Regions from separate parts of the Castellaniella denitrificans genome, predicted to be linked through region 3. Evidence: predicted binding sites of a transcription regulator. Region 3 holds the regulator's gene; each other region holds the start of a gene.

Region 1 (4,992 bases), on a different contig from region 3:
AGGTTGCGCAGGGTTTCGCGCTGCGCCTCCTGGCGGCCCCGGGCCAGCCGCAGGTCGTCCAGGTGGACGCCCTGGTGGACCGGGATCTCGATCAGCCAGGCCCAGGGCTGGCCCCGCAGCGGGGTCTTCAGGACGCTGTCGAAGCCGTCCAGCCAGGGCTGCGCGGGCTGCTCCGCCAATTGGCGCCGGGACTGGCCCAGCAGTTCCTCCGCCGCGCCGTTGGCGTGGCGGATGCGGAAGGACTCGTCCAGCAGCAGGACCGCGGTGCGCAGCAGGTCGAGGCCGGACGTGTCCATCGCACGTCCTAGAGCGCGTAGTACATGTCGAATTCGACCGGGTGCGGGGTCACGCGCAGGCGGTCGAGCTCGTTGGCCTTCAGGTCCAGGTAGGCGTCCAGCAGGTCGTTGCTGAAGACCCCGCCGCGCGTCAGGAACTCGCGGTCGCGGTCCAGGGCTTCCAGCGCCTGGTCCAGCGACGAGCACACCGTCGGGATCTTGGCGTCTTCTTCCGGCGGCAGGTCGTACAGGTTCTTGTCGGCCGGATCGCCCGGGTGGATCTTGTTCTGGACACCGTCCAGGCCCGCCATCATCAGGGCCGAGAAAGCCAGGTACGGGTTGGCCAGCGGGTCCGGGAAGCGCGACTCAACGCGGCGCGCCTTGGGGTTGCTGACGTAGGGGATGCGGATCGAAGCCGAGCGGTTGCGCGCGGAGTATGCGAGCTTGACCGGGGCCTCGTAGTGCGGCACCAGGCGCTTGTAGGAGTTCGTGCCCGGATTGGTGATGGCGTTCAGGGCGCGGGCGTGATGGATGATGCCGCCGATGTAGTACAGGGCGAATTCCGACAGGCCGCCGTAGCCGTTGCCGGCGAACAGGTTCTGGCCGTCCTTCCAGATGGACTGGTGCACGTGCATGCCCGAACCGTTGTCGCCCACCACGGGCTTGGGCATGAAGGTCGCGGTCTTGCCGTAGACGTGGGCCACGTTGCGGATCACGTACTTCATGATCTGGGTCCAGTCGGCACGCTGCACCAGGGTGGAAAAGCGGGTGCCGATCTCGAGCTGGCCGCAGTTCGCGACCTCGTGGTGGTGGACCTCGACGGGCACGCCCATCTGCTCCATCAGCAGGCACATTTCCGAACGCATGTCGGCGAAGGAATCGATCGGCGGAACGGGCACGTAGCCGCCCTTGACGGCCGGACGGTAGCCCAGGTTGTTGCCGTTGGCCTCGTTGGCGTTGGACCAGGCGCCCTCGTCGGACGAGATCTTGACGAAGCTGCCGCTCATGTCCGCGTTCCAGCTCACGCCGTCGAAGACGAAGAACTCGGGTTCCGGACCGAAATAGGCGGTGTCGCCCAGGCCGCTGGACTTCAGGTAGGCCTCGGCGCGGCGGGCCAGGGAACGCGGGTCGCGGTCGTAGCCCTTCAGGTCGGACGGCTCGACCACGTCGCAGGTCAGGATCAGCGTGGTTTCCTCGCGGAAAGGATCCAGGCGGGCGGTCCCGGCGTCCGGGATCAGGATCATGTCGGACGCCTCGATGCCCTTCCAGCCGGGCAGCGACGAGCCGTCGAAGGCGACGCCCGATTCCATCCGGTCCTCGTCCATCTGGCTGGCGGGAACGGTCAGGTGGTGTTCCCGACCCAGGGTGTCGGTAAAGCGGCAATCCACGAACGCCACTTCGCGTTCGGCGATCATCTGCACAACGTTTTCAGGGGTGGACATAAAAGCTCCTGCGCCAAGTCATGTCGTCAAAGGGAAAAGCCCGAGGCTTCGTCGGTTTCATTAGCAATGATCGTGCCAGCTTTCCAGGCCAGGATTCCAGAAGGAAGGACCTGCTGGACGGACACCGGACCGGCCACGGCGGCGCATGGATGCACCATTCAGGTGCACATTCTAGTGCTTTTGGTGCAATGGCCGCACTTTTTCAGTGCAGGCCGCCCGGTTCCATGTCCAGTCCGGCACCCGGCGGCGCCGGATCGCCCGCCGCGCACACTCGGCGGACGCTCAGGTCAGGAACTCCATCTGCAGTTCGTTCAGGAAGCTCCAGCCCCGGGGCGTGGCGCGGATGCGGTCCAGGCCGGGTTCGAGCAGGCCGCGCTCGACCGCGCGGCGCATGGCCGGCAGGATGGCCATCAGCGACAGGCCGGTGCGCTCGATGAACAGCCCGCCTTCGACGCCTTCGCGCAGGCGCAGGGCGTTGAGCATGAACTCGAAGCCCAGGTCGTCGTGGCTCAGCTCGCGGCGTTCGACCACGTGGCCGCCGGCGCCCTCGGTCGCCAGCCGCATCCAGGCGTCCGGCATGCGCGCCCGCGCCTGGCGCGTGATGCGGTCCTGGAAGGAGATCTTCGAATGCGCCCCCGGGCCGATCCCCAGGTAGTCGCCGAAGCGCCAGTAGTTCAGGTTGTGCTGGCAGGCCTGGTGGGGCCTCGCGTAGGCCGAGACCTCGTAGCGGTCGAAGCCCGCCGCCTGGATCAGTTCCGCCACCCTGTCCTGCATGGCCGCGCCCAGTTCATCGTCCGGCACCCGGGGCGGGTATTTGGCGAAGACCGTGTTGGGTTCCAGCGTCAGGTGGTACAGCGACAGGTGTCCCGTGCCGAAGGCCAGGGCCTCGCGCACGTCCCGTTCGCACTCGGCCAGAGTCTGCTCCGGCAGCGCGAACATCAGATCCAGGTTGACCCGGTCCACGGCGCGCTGGGCCATTTCGATGGCCGCGCGCGCCTGGGCGGCGTCGTGGATGCGTCCCAGGCGGCGCAGCTTGTCGTCGTCGAAGCTCTGGATGCCGAGCGAAATCCGGTTCACGCCGGCCTGGGCGTAGCCCTGGAACCGGGCCGCCTCGGCGGTGCCGGGATTGGCCTCCAGGGTGATCTCCACGTCGGGAGGCAGGTTCAGGTAGGCGCGGAACAGGCCGATGATCCGGTCGATCGCCTCGGCCGACAACAGGCTGGGCGTGCCGCCGCCGAAGAACACCGTCGAGACCGGCCGGCCCCAGACGTCGGGCACGGCCTGCTCCAGATCGGCCTGCAGGGCCCGCAGGTAGTCTTCTTCCGGCAACTCGCCGGAACGTTCGTGCGAATTGAAGTCGCAATACGGGCACTTGTGCACGCACCAGGGCACGTGCACGTACAGCGACAGCGGCGGCAGCGCCGCCAGGCCGGGCCTGCCGCGCACGCCGGGGCGGCCGTCGCCTGCGCGTTCGGGCGCGGGAACGGGAACCAGGCGCTTCATCGGCTTCCCCGCTCCCCGCCCTGGTCCTGGCCGAACTCATCGCGCAGCGCCCGCAGCAGGCCGCGTAAGGCGCGGGCGCGGTGGCTGAGGATGTTCTTCTGCTCCAGGGGCAGCTCGGCGGCGGTCATGCCCAGGTCGGGCAGGTAGAAATACGGGTCGTAGCCGAAGCCGTTGGCGCCCCGGGGGGCGTTCAGGACCTCGCCGTCCCAGGAGCCCTCGACCACGATCGGACGCGGGTCGTCGGCGCTGCGGACGTAGACCAGGACGGCGACGTAGCTGCCGCGCCGGTCGGCCTGGCCGGCCATCTCGGCCACCAGCCGGGCATTGTTGGCTTCGTCCGAGCGCACGCCGCCCGGCGCCTGGGCGTAGCGCGCCGAATGCACGCCGGGCGCGCCGCCCAGGGCATGCACGCACAGGCCGGAATCGTCGGCCAGCGCCGGCAGGCCCGTGGCGCGGCTGGCATGGCGCGCCTTGGCCAGGGCGTTTTCCACGAAAGTATGGAACGGCTCGTCGGCCTCGGGCACGCCCAGCGCGCCTTGCGGCACCATCTCGATGCCGGCCGCCGACAGGCTGGCGGAAAATTCCTTCAACTTGCCCGGGTTGCCCGAGGCCAGCACGACCTTTTTCATCGCAGGGCCGTCCCAAGATGGAAAACGCCCCCTTGGGGGGCAGCAAGCCGCAGGCGCAGCGTGGGGGCTATTTTTTTCATGCGGCCTCCAGCGCGGCGGCCTGCGCGCGGATCAGCGCCTGGATGCCGGCGGTCGCCAGATCCAACAGGCCATCCAGTTCGTCGCGGCGGAAACTGCCGCCCTCGCCCGTGCCCTGGACCTCGACGAAATCCCCGGCGCCGGTCATGACCACGTTCATGTCGGTGTCGCAGGCGGAGTCCTCCGGGTAGTCCAGGTCCAGAACCGGCCGCCCGTCCACGATGCCGACCGAGACGGCGGCCACCTGGCCGCGCAGCGGGTCGGCCGCCAGTTGGCCGCCGGCCATCAGGGCGCGCACGGCCAGGGCCGCCGCCACCCAGGCGCCGGTGATGCTGGCGCAACGGGTGCCGCCGTCGGCCTGCAGCACGTCGCAGTCCAGGTGCAGGGTGCGTTCGCCCAGCGCCCGCATGTCGAACACCGCGCGCAGGCTGCGGCCGATCAGGCGCTGGATTTCCTGGGTGCGGCCGCTCTGCTTGCCCCGGGCCGCCTCGCGGTCGCCCCGGGTGTGCGTGGCGCGCGGCAGCATGCCGTATTCCGCCGTGACCCAGCCCTGGCCCCGCCCCTTCAGGAAGGGCGGCACCTTGTCCAGCACGCTGGCGTTGCACAGCACGCGGGTGTCGCCCATGCAGGCCAGCACCGAGCCTTCGGCATGGCGCGTATAGCCGGTCAGCAGCTCGATGCGGCGCAGCTCGTCCGGCCGGCGGCCGGACGGCCGCGCGGGGGCGGAGTCGGAATTCGAGGGGATCGTCATGAAGAAATTTCCTGCCATGAGGCCCGAGAGGGCCGGACTACAATAAGGCCCCATTGTAGATAAACGCCGACGAGACCGCCCCATGATCCGCAGCATGACCGCCTTTGGCTCCGCCCGACTGGACTCCGACGCCGGGTCGATCAGCGCCGAGATCCGCAGCGTCAACAACCGCTTCCTCGACCTGAGCCTGCGGATCCCGGAAGACCTGCGCTTCGCCGAATCCCGCTTGCGCGACCTCGTCGGCCGTCAGGCCCTGCGCGGCAAGGTCGAGCTCAAGCTGTCCTACGCCGCGATCGACCGCGAGGCCCTGCGCC
Region 2 (4,992 bases), on a different contig from region 3:
AAGCCCTTGACGTTCGCCCCCAGCCCGGCCTGGTAGTTCTTCTGGTACAGGTAGGCGTAGGCCGCGTCCTTGACGACCTGTTCCTGGACCTGCTTGTAGAGCGCCACGCGCTTGTCCTGGTCGCTGAGCGTGGCGGCCTCGCGCAGCCACTGGTCCACCTGCGGGTTGGAATAGAAGGACCGGTTGCCCGCCAGGCCCTTCTTGTCCGAATCGAACCAGTAGCTGGTGAACATGTAGGGATCGGCGAAGTCCGGGCTCCAGTTGCCGATGGAAATGTCGAAATTGCCCTGGCCCAGGTTCTCGCGCAGCGTGGCGTTGGCCAGCTTTTCGAGCTTGACCGGCACGCCGACGGCGGTGAGATTGGCCTGAACCGTCAGGGCGATGGGTTCCCAGGCGGGATCCTGGGTGGAATAGCGCAGCAGCAGCGGCGACTTCACCCCGCCGGCCTTTTCCACCAGCGCCTTGGCCGCCGCCACGTCCTGCTTCGGCAGGGGCAGATCGGCGTCATGGCCCCACATGCCTTCGGGGATCGGGCCGCGCATCTGCTTGGCCTGCCCCATCATGATGCCGTCCACGATGCCCTGGTAATCCAGCGCGGCCACCACGGCGCGGCGCAGATCCACGTCCCGCAACGGCCCCTTGGCGTTGTTCAGATACAGATAGGTCACCCGCAGCGACGGGAATTCCGCCACGCGCACGTCCTTGTCCTTCTTCAGGGCCTGGAGCTGGTCCACCGGCAGTTCCTCGGCCACGTCCAGGTCACCCTTCTGCAGTTGCAGGCGGCGCGCGGAAGATTCCGGCACGATCTTCACCACGAACTTGTCCAGCGTCGGCTTCTTCGAGCCGGCGTAATGCGGATTGCGTTCCAGCACCAGCGACTGGCCCTTCTGCCAGGACACCAACTGATAGGGGCCGGAGCCCGCCGTGTGGCCCGACAGCCAGGCGTCGGCGTCGTCGCGTTGCATGGCCTTGGGATTGACGATGGACGCGCCATTGTTGGCGAGCGTGTAGAGGAACGGCGCGAAGGGCTTTTGCAGCGTGAAGCGCACGGTGCGCGCATCCACGGCGTCGATCTTCATGTCGGCGGGGAAGGCTTCCGACGGACCCTGCTTCTTGGCCAGCAGCCGCTCGAAGGACAGCTTCACCGCCTGGGCGTCCACGGGCGCGCCGTCGGCGAATTTCTGGCCGTCGCGCAAGGTGAACGTCCAGACCAGGCTGTCCGGCGAGGCCGACCAGCTGGCCGCCAGGTCGCCTTCGACCTCGGTCGAGCCATGGCCATCGACCTGCTTGTAACGCATCAGGCGCTGGTAGGCCGGATAGGTGACGGTCCAGTCGTTGTTGTCAATCGTGACGGCCGGGTCCAGCGTCTGGGGGTCGGCCGGCTTGCCGATCACCAGCGTATCGGCCGGCGTCGCCGCGAGCGCGCCGCCCGCCAGGAGACAGGCCCCCGCGCCCATCGCCGCCGCCACCAGGGCGCGGCGGATTCCCGCTCGAATCGTGGATTGCATATCGCCTCCGTCCAATGGGATTTTCATCGGCGGGACGCCTGGCCCCCCCACGGGGCCACGCCCGCCCGTGCGCCCGGTCCGCGCGGGACCGGCCGATCGCTCAGCCCGCCGCGACCCGGACCATGTCGCTTTCCGGCAGTAACGCATATTCCCGCGCGTCGGGCAATTCGTAGTGCCACCACTCCGTCGGGATCGAACGGAACCCGGCCTGCAGCATGATGCCCAGCAGCAGGTGGCGGTTGCGCTGCGCGGCGGGCGGCAGGTCGTCGCGGTCGTGGTGCGACTGGTCGCGCATGTCGTCGAAATCCGTGCCCATGTCCAGGGGCGCGCCGTCCGCGTCCGTCAGGGTGACATCCACCGCCACGCCGCGCGTGTGGTTCGATCCCTGGGCCGCGTCGGCCACATAGCGCGGGTCGGGCAGCATCCGCCAGAACACCGCCTGGGCCGCCGCCGGGCGGTAGGCGTCGTAGACGACCAGGCACAGGCCCGCCCGCCGGGCCGCGCGCGCCGCCCGGAACAGGCAGTCCGCCGCGGCCGGCCGCAGGGCGCAGCGGGCGCCCGGCGCATAGACCGGCCGGCCGGTCAGGTTGCCGGACGTGGCATAGACGAGCGCGATGCGCAGGCCGTCGGTTGCGGGGATTTCGATCAGGTCCGGCATGCGTGTCCCTGTCCATCCAGGCCGGTGCGTGATCCTCTGCGCCGGACGATGAAGAATGCGGAATGTGGATGAATATTCTACTGATATTCCAGGCGGCCGCCAGCGCGCGACCGCGGGCGCGCACCGGCAATCCATGGTGCACCGCGGCACCGCATTGATGCAGTCCGCCCCATCGGCGATCCCTCCGGCCCGCCCGGGGCCAAGGTCCGCGCCATCCGGCGCGGCGCCGCGATGCGCACCGCCACCCCCTGCGCGGTGCGTGGCGGACAGGCCTGCGCGATCATGCCTTCAAAAGTTGGCACGTGAATTGCTTAACCCTGAATGAAGTCCTTTCATCATCAGGGAGAGCACCATGTACGACGACACCATCGACGGCTTCGTGAGAGCCGCCAACGCCAAACTCGACCTGCTGCGCCGCGCGCCGCACGGATTCTTCGTGGGCTGCATGCTGGCCGGCGCCTACATCGGCCTGGGCATCCTGCTGATCCTCAGCCTGGGCAGCCACGTGCCGCCGGACCAGCGCCCGCTCGTCATGGGCGCCACGTTCGGCATCGCGCTGATCCTCGTCGTCATCGCCGGCGCGGAACTGTTCACCGGCCACACCATGGTCATGGCGCTGCGCCGCTACCGGGGCCAGGGCAGCTGGGCCGAGGCGTGTTCGGTCCTGGGGGTGAGCTGGGTCGGCAACCTGTGCGGCGCGGCCGTGCTGGCGGGCCTGTTCGTCATGGGCGGAGGCGGCGGGCTGCTGAACGACCCGCAGGGCCTGCTGATGACGACCGCCGCGCACAAGATGAACGGCGGCGCCGCCAGCCTGTTCGCCCGTGCCGTGCTGTGCAACTGGCTGGTGTGCCTGGCGGTCTGGATGTCGGCCCGCGTGTCCTCCGACAGCGCGCGCTGCATCGTCATCTTCTGGTGCCTGATGGCCTTCATCGCCAGCGGCTATGAACACAGCGTGGCCAATATGACCCTGTTGCTGCTGGCCCTGGCCGGCAACCACCCCGAGACCGTGAGCCTGGGCGGCATGGCCTGGAACCTGGCCTGGGTGACACTGGGGAACATCGTGGGCGGGGCCGTCTTCGTCGCGGGCGCCTATCGGGCGGCCTCGCCGGCGCCGGTGTCCGTACCACTGCCCACGCCATTGCCAGCGTCATTGCCCGGCCATGCCCTTGCGCCCGCTCCGTCGCCCGGCGCAACGGCCGGCCGCGAGCCCGGCGCGCGGCCGATCCTGGACGCGCCCGCCGCACGGCCCTGAGCCCCGACCCTGAATCCCATCCAACCACAGGATTTCCCTGGAGCGAACCATGAACCCCCACGACCTTCCCGCCTCCGCCGCGGGCCCGGACGCGGCGCCGCGCCTGGTCGTCATCGGCCACGGCATGGTCGGCCACCGCCTGCTGGAAGAACTGGCGCGCGAAGCGCACGGCTACGCCATCACCGTGCTCTGCGGCGAACCCCGCCTGGCCTACGACCGGGTGCGGCTCAGCCAATGCTTCGACGGCGCGGACGCGCAGGACCTGGCGCTGGCCGACGAGGATTTCTTCCGCGAGCACGGCATCACCGTGCTGCGCGGCACGCGGGCCGCCTGGATCGACCGCAAGCGGCGCCAGGTCCACGTCTCGGACGAGCAGTTCCATCCCTACGACAAGCTGGTCATCGCCACGGGTTCCAACCCCTTCATCCCGCCCATCGAGGGCGCGGACCGGCCCGGCTGCCTGCCCTACCGCACGCTGGAGGACGTGGAGGCCATCCGCGCCTGCGCCGCCGGCAGCCGGCGCGGCGTGGTCATCGGCGGCGGCCTGCTGGGACTGGAGGCGGCCCGCGCCCTGCGCGGCCTGAACCTGGACACCCACGTCGTCGAGTTCTCCGCCCACCTGATGGCGGCGCAGCTGGACGAGCCCGGCGGACGCCTGCTGCGCGCGAAGATCGAGGCCCTGGGCATCCACGTCCACACAGGAAAGATGACCTCGGCCATCGGCGACGGCCTGCGCGCGCGCCACCGCCTGCGCTTCTCGGACGGCGATTTCCTGGAAACTGACATGGTGGTCTTTTCCGCCGGCATCCGCCCCTGCGACCGCCTGGCGCACAACTGCGGCCTGGTGATCGGCGCGCGCGGCGGCGTCGTGATCGACGAACACTGCCGCAGTTCCGACCCCGCCGTCTACGCCATCGGCGAAGTCGCCAGCTGGCGGGACGGCACGTTCGGCCTGGTGGCGCCCGGCTACGAGATGGCGCGGGTCTGCGCCGCGCACCTGCTGGGCCGGGACACGCCCGTCTTCCGGGGCTCCCTGCCCGGCACCAAGCTCAAGCTGCTGGGCGTGGACGTCGGCTCCATCGGCGACACCCACGGCCGCGCCTCCGACAGCGTCAGCTGCGTGTTCGAGGACACGCTGGCCGGCACGTACCGCAAGCTGGTCATGGACCCGAAGGGCAAGCGCCTGCGGGGCGCCGTGCTGGTGGGCGACACCGGGGCCTTCGGCCTGCTGGACCAGTATTTCAGCAACGGCCTGGACCTGCCCGCGCAACCCGCCACGCTGATCGCGCCGCAGGCCGGCGCCGCGCCGGCGCTGGGCGTGGACGCGCTGCCCGACACGGCGCAGATCTGTTCCTGCAACCAGGTCAGCAAGGGCGCCCTGTGCGGCGCCATCGCCGACGGCTGCACGACCCTGGGCGACCTGAAGGCCCGCACCCGGGCGGGCACCACCTGCGGCGGCTGTGTCCCCCTGGTCAAGCAGGTGCTGGAAAGCGAACTGCAGCGCCGGGGCATCGCCGTGGACCACAGCCTGTGCGAACACTTCCCCTACAGCCGGCAGGAACTCTACCACCTGA
Region 3 (4,992 bases):
ACCGTCCTGTAGGTGGTCGTGATGCTGTTCTTGCTGGTGTCCAGGTCGTCCATCAGGTACTGCACGCCGGCGATCGTGTAGTGGTCGGGGTGCAGCGCCAGGTCGATCTGCGCGGTGCCGCCGTAGTTCAGGTTGCGGTCGTCCGAGGTGGCGGTGTTCTTGACGTTCATGAAGGAGGTCGGCTGCACTTCGACCCGGTTCTCGAACAATCGGTCCACGGTCTGGCGGTAGGCGTCGACGTGGATCTTCCTGACCACGGGGCTCAGGTCCTTGGCGTCGTAGTACAGGCCGGCCTTGCGCAGGTCGCGCTTGGGCAGCTCGATGCGGAAATCGCGGATCGGGTCCTGCAGGTAATCCGGATCCGTCCAGCTGTCCGTGCTCAGGATGTGCTGCTCGGCCTTCAGCGCCAGGTAGTGGTTGCGGTTCTGGCCGAAGGTGTAGCCCAGGTGCAGCGCCACGTCGCTGTCGCGGTAGCTGGAACCGTCCAGGCGGCCGTCCTGGGTGTAGCGGCCGTTCGGCACTTCGCGGTCGTGGTGGCGGTCGGCGCTGCCCGACAGGCGGTAGTCGAAATCGCCCACGGTGCCGGACACGGCGGCCCAGCCCTGCCAGCCGCGCGTGCCGGAATAGTAGCTGCCGCCCGTTTCCAGCTGGATGGGCCTGGGCGCGCCGCGCTTGGTGATGATGTTGACCACGCCGCCGATGGCCTTGGCGCCGTACAGCACCGAGGCCGGCCCGCGGATGACGTCGATGCGCTCGACGTTGGCCGGGTCCACCAGGATGGGCGTGCCATAGTCGCTGTGGTCGGTGATTTCCTGCCCGTCGACCAGGATGGTCACGCGGTGCGAGGATTCGCCCCGGATGCGCAGGCGCTTCATGCCCGGCGCGGACGCGTCGACGACCTCGACGCCGGGTACGTCGCGCACCAGCTCGGCGATGCTCTCGGGCGCCTGGCGCTCGATCTGCTCCCGGTCGACGACCGAGACCGAGGCGGGGTTGTTCATGACGGATGTTTCGGTGCGCGTGCCCGTCACGGTGATGGTGTCGAGCCAGGTGGCGTGCTGCGTGCCGGTTTCCTGGGCGAAGGCCGCGCCGGCCAGCGGCAGGCTGAATGCCAGCGCCAGCGCGCGCGCCCCGACGCGCAGCGCGGCGGATGCTTCTCCCCGGCCCATGATCGCATGGTTCATTTTTGGGTTCCCTGTGTGGATCAGTGACAGGACGGGCGGGACGCGATCATGGCTCGGGGAGGGACGAGGGAGCCGGGCGGCGTGGATTGCCCGGGCGCGAGCCACACTATAGGGAATCTAAACGCATTAATCAATGATTATGATAATTATTCTCATATGCGATTGTATGAAGAGAGAAGCCGAGGCCTGAGGGAAGTCGAGACCGGGACGATGGCGTGCGCACGGACCGGCCGGGAAGCCCGGCCGAGGGGCGTTACTGCCGCTGGCGGGCGTTTTCCAGGACGGCGAGCTGTTCGGCCGCGCGATGCAGCCGGGCGGCGCGGCCGGCGGACAGTTCGTCGCGGGTCAGCATCAGGTCGCCCACGCGCAGGGGTTCGTCGCGGGTCTGCCAGGCCCACAGCAGCACGTCCAGCGTGGCGCCGGACAACTGGTCGGCCAGTTGCTGGAAGGAGGCGGGATCGACGGGACGCAGGCGTGCGCGCGCCATGATCGCGCGCACGGCCAGCCAGGTCAGGTAGGCCAGCAGCAGGGAGCAGAGCGTGACCAGCGCGCCCCAGAAGTAGGGGTTGTAGCGCTGCAGCAAGGCGGTGGCTTCCGCCCCTACGATGCGGTTTCCGGCATAATCGATGCCGTTGCCGAAAGCCAGCAGCCGGTTCAGCGCGTCATACCAGATCAGGACGACCATCACGACCAGGGCGGCCGCGAGGATCCTGGACGTGGCGGTGAGCCTGAGCAGGATCCTGCGCAGCAAGGCGTGGTCCCGACGGCTGGAGGATTCATTTCGTTCCGGTTTCATGGCTTTATTTTAGATTGAACATGCGCGCGCAACCATCCCTGGAGCTGGGCCAGCATCAGCACCTGACGCTGACGCCGCAGCTGCGCCAGGCGCTGGCCCTGCTGCAATGCTCGTCCCAGGAGCTGGACCAGGAGATCGCCCAGGCGCTGGCCGACAATCCGCTGCTCGAGACCGTCGATCCGGAACCGGAATCGGCGGCCCAGGCCGAGCGGCTGGATCGCCTGTGGTCGCAGCCCGCGCGCGCCGCCCTGCCCGACGACCTGCCGGAACCGGGCCAGCCGCCCAGCCTGATCGATCACCTGCTGCAGCAGCTGCACGCGACCCGCGCCACGGAACGCGACTGCCTGCTGGTGGTCCGGCTGATGGGCGAACTGGACGAGCGCGGCTATCTGGAATTCGATCCCGAGGCGCTGGCCGACGGCCTGCCGCCGGGCCTGGAAGTCGAGGAAGAGGAATGGCGCACGGCGCTGCGCCTGCTGCAGTCCTTCGATCCCGCCGGGGTGGCCGCGCGCGACCTGTCCGAATGCCTGCGGCTGCAGTTGCGGGCGCGCGCCGACGAGTGGCCGGCGGACGTGCTGGCCTGCGCCCGCCGGCTGACGGAGCACCTGGAGGATCTGGGCGCGGGCCGCTGGGGGCGGTTGTGCGAGGCGCTGGGCTGCGACCGCGCGCTGCTGGACGCCGCCCACCGCGCCCTGCGGCGCCTGGACCCCAGGCCGGCGGGCGCCTGGCAGACCGATCCCGTCCACTACGTCGTGCCCGACGTGCTGTTCCATCGCGCGGCGGACGGCTGGCGGGTCAGCCTCAATCCCGCCGTCGAGCCCCGCGTGCGCCTGAATCCGGAGCTGGCGGACGGCCTGGCGGGCCAGGACCTGTCGCCCGACCTGCGGGACCGGGTGCGCCAGGCGCGCAGCCTGATCCACAACCTGGACCAGCGCCGGCAGACGATCCTGCGGGTGGCGGAATACATCGCGCGGCATCAGCGGGCGTTCCTGGAGTCCGGCGTTTCCGCCCTGCGCCCGCTCACCCTGCGGGAAGTCGCCCAGGCGCTGGATCTCCATGAATCGACGATTTCCCGCGCCACGCGCTTGAAGTACGCGCAGACGCCCTGGGGCGTGCACGAGCTGAAATTCTTCTTCGGCACGGTGGTGCAGACCCGCTCGGGCGAGGAAACCTCGGCGCTGGCCGTGCAGGCGCTGATGCGGACGATGCTGGAGTCGGAACCGGCCGGCAAGCCCCTGTCCGACATGCGGCTGGCGCAGATGCTGGCCGACCGGGACGTGGTGATCGCGCGGCGGACCGTGGCCAAGTACCGCGAGGCCATGGGCGTGCCGCCGGCCAGCGTGCGCAAGGCGCGCGGGCCGGCGGGAGCCTGAGGCCCGGAGCGCCCGGATCCGGTAAAACTCGGTATCATCCTGTTTTCACCCGCCCGTTTCCCCATGTGGAACCGCCCGTCCGCCGCCGATGCCCGTGCCGCCAGCCCGCTGCTCCAGTACTGGCAGGCCGAGGCCGTTCGTCTGCGGGAAGCGCACTGGGGACCGCTGGAAGACCGCGCCGCCTGCCAGGCCGCCCTGCGCCGGCCGGCCGATCTCCAGGACCGCATCCTGGCGCGGGCCGCGTGGCTGGCCGAACACGGCGAGCTGCATGACCGCCTGGTCCAGTGGGCCGTCGGCGCCCGCTGGGCGCTGGCGCTCCTGTGGCTGTGCGCCTGCCTGGCGGGCATCGGCACGGCCGCCGCCGTCCTGGGGCAGGGCCAGGTGAACCTGGCGCTGGCCCTGCTGGGGCTGCTGGGGCTGCATGCGCTCACCTTCCTGATCTGGCTGGCCGGCTGGCTGCCGGGGCTGCCCGACTCCACCACCCTGTCGCGCCTGTGGCTCTGGCTGACGCGGCGCCTGGTCCGGGGGCCGGACGGCGCCCTGGCGGCCCAGGCCTTCCTGTCGCTGCTGGGCCGGGCGCGGGCCTGGAAGACCGCGATCGGACTGATCAGCCACGGGGCCTGGACGGCCGCCTTTCTGGGGGCGGTGCCCACGCTGCTCCTGCTGCTGAGCGCGCGCCGCTACACTTTCCATTGGGAAACCACCCTGCTGTCGCCGGACGCCTTCGTCGGCGCGACCCGCGCGCTGGGCCATCTGCCCGGCCTGCTGGGCTTCCCGGCGCCGGACGATGCCCAGATCGCCGCCAGCCTGGGCCCGCAGCCGCTGGCCGCCGGCGTCCAGGCCGACTGGTCCCTGTGGCTGATCGGCTGCATCGTCGTCTGGGGGCTGTTGCCGCGGCTGCTGGCGCTGTTCGCCTGCGTCCTGCACCTGCGCCGCCGCCTGGCCCGGCTGACCGTCGATCCGGGCCTGCCGGGCTGGCTGGACCTGCGCGAGCGCCTGCTGCCCACCCATGCCAGCCTGGGCATCGACCGTCCCGCGCCGGCGGCGGGTGGCACGGCCGGTCCCGTCGCGCCGTCCGCCGCCGGCGGCGCCCATGCGGCGGTGCTGGCCTACGAACTGGGGCCCGACCTGGCCTGGCCTCCGGCCGGCCTGCCGGACGGCGTGGCGGACCTGGGCCGCTGCGACAGCCGGGAAGATCGCGCCCGCATCCGCGCGCTGCTGCGCGCGCCGCCCGCGCACCTGCTGTTCGTCTGCGACGCGCGCCTGACCCCGGACAGGGGCGCCGCCGCCTGGCTCGACGAGCTGCGCCGGTCCTGCCCCGACCTGCGCGCCCTGTGCCTCGGCGGCACACCGCAACGCTTGCGGGCCTGGCAGGACATCCTGTCGCAACAGGCCGTTTCCCGGATACCCAGCCTGGACGGCTGGCTCGAACACATCGGAAGCTTCCGCCATGACTGACGTCTCGAATCCCATCGACCTGGCGGTCGTCGGCCATACCAATACCGGCAAGACTTCGCTGCTGCGCACGCTGCTGCGCGACGAGTCCTTCGGCGAGGTCGCGGACCGCCCCGGCACCACCCGCCACGTCGAAAGCGCCCAGCTGCTGACCGAGACCGGCCAAGCCATCCTGGTGCTGCGC

What was found. The regulator sigma-54, encoded in region 3, starts transcription at its own class of promoters, with help from an activator protein. The targets are predictions, from matches to a motif close to TGGCANGNAANCTGCTTT.
Region 1: a site for sigma-54 is predicted at 1,778-1,795, ahead of glnA (type I glutamate--ammonia ligase). Genes of this name have one in related genera too.
Region 2: a site for sigma-54 is predicted at 2,463-2,480, ahead of ACFO27_RS09000 (formate/nitrite transporter family protein). Genes of this name have one in related genera too.

The regions. Positions count from the first base shown of each region.
Region 1 is NZ_JBHSEZ010000028.1:615,181-620,172, forward strand. Features, by position in the region: gene glnL (nitrogen regulation protein NR(II)) at 1-296, opposite strand, end outside; gene glnA (type I glutamate--ammonia ligase) at 305-1,717, opposite strand; gene hemW (radical SAM family heme chaperone HemW) at 2,000-3,220, opposite strand; gene rdgB (RdgB/HAM1 family non-canonical purine NTP pyrophosphatase) at 3,217-3,849, opposite strand; gene rph (ribonuclease PH) at 3,926-4,678, opposite strand; gene ACFO27_RS14985 (YicC/YloC family endoribonuclease) at 4,761-4,992, shown strand, end outside.
Region 2 is NZ_JBHSEZ010000006.1:82,061-87,052, forward strand. Features, by position in the region: gene ACFO27_RS08990 (ABC transporter substrate-binding protein) at 1-1,508, opposite strand, end outside; gene ddpX (D-alanyl-D-alanine dipeptidase) at 1,609-2,166, opposite strand; gene ACFO27_RS09000 (formate/nitrite transporter family protein) at 2,519-3,418, shown strand; gene nirB (nitrite reductase large subunit NirB) at 3,468-4,992, shown strand, end outside.
Region 3 is NZ_JBHSEZ010000001.1:1,042,870-1,047,861, reverse strand. Features, by position in the region: gene ACFO27_RS04890 (TonB-dependent receptor plug domain-containing protein) at 1-1,184, opposite strand, end outside; gene ACFO27_RS04885 (hypothetical protein) at 1,438-1,980, opposite strand; gene rpoN (RNA polymerase factor sigma-54) at 2,001-3,353, shown strand; gene ACFO27_RS04875 (DUF2868 domain-containing protein) at 3,417-4,811, shown strand; gene ACFO27_RS04870 (GTPase/DUF3482 domain-containing protein) at 4,804-4,992, shown strand, end outside.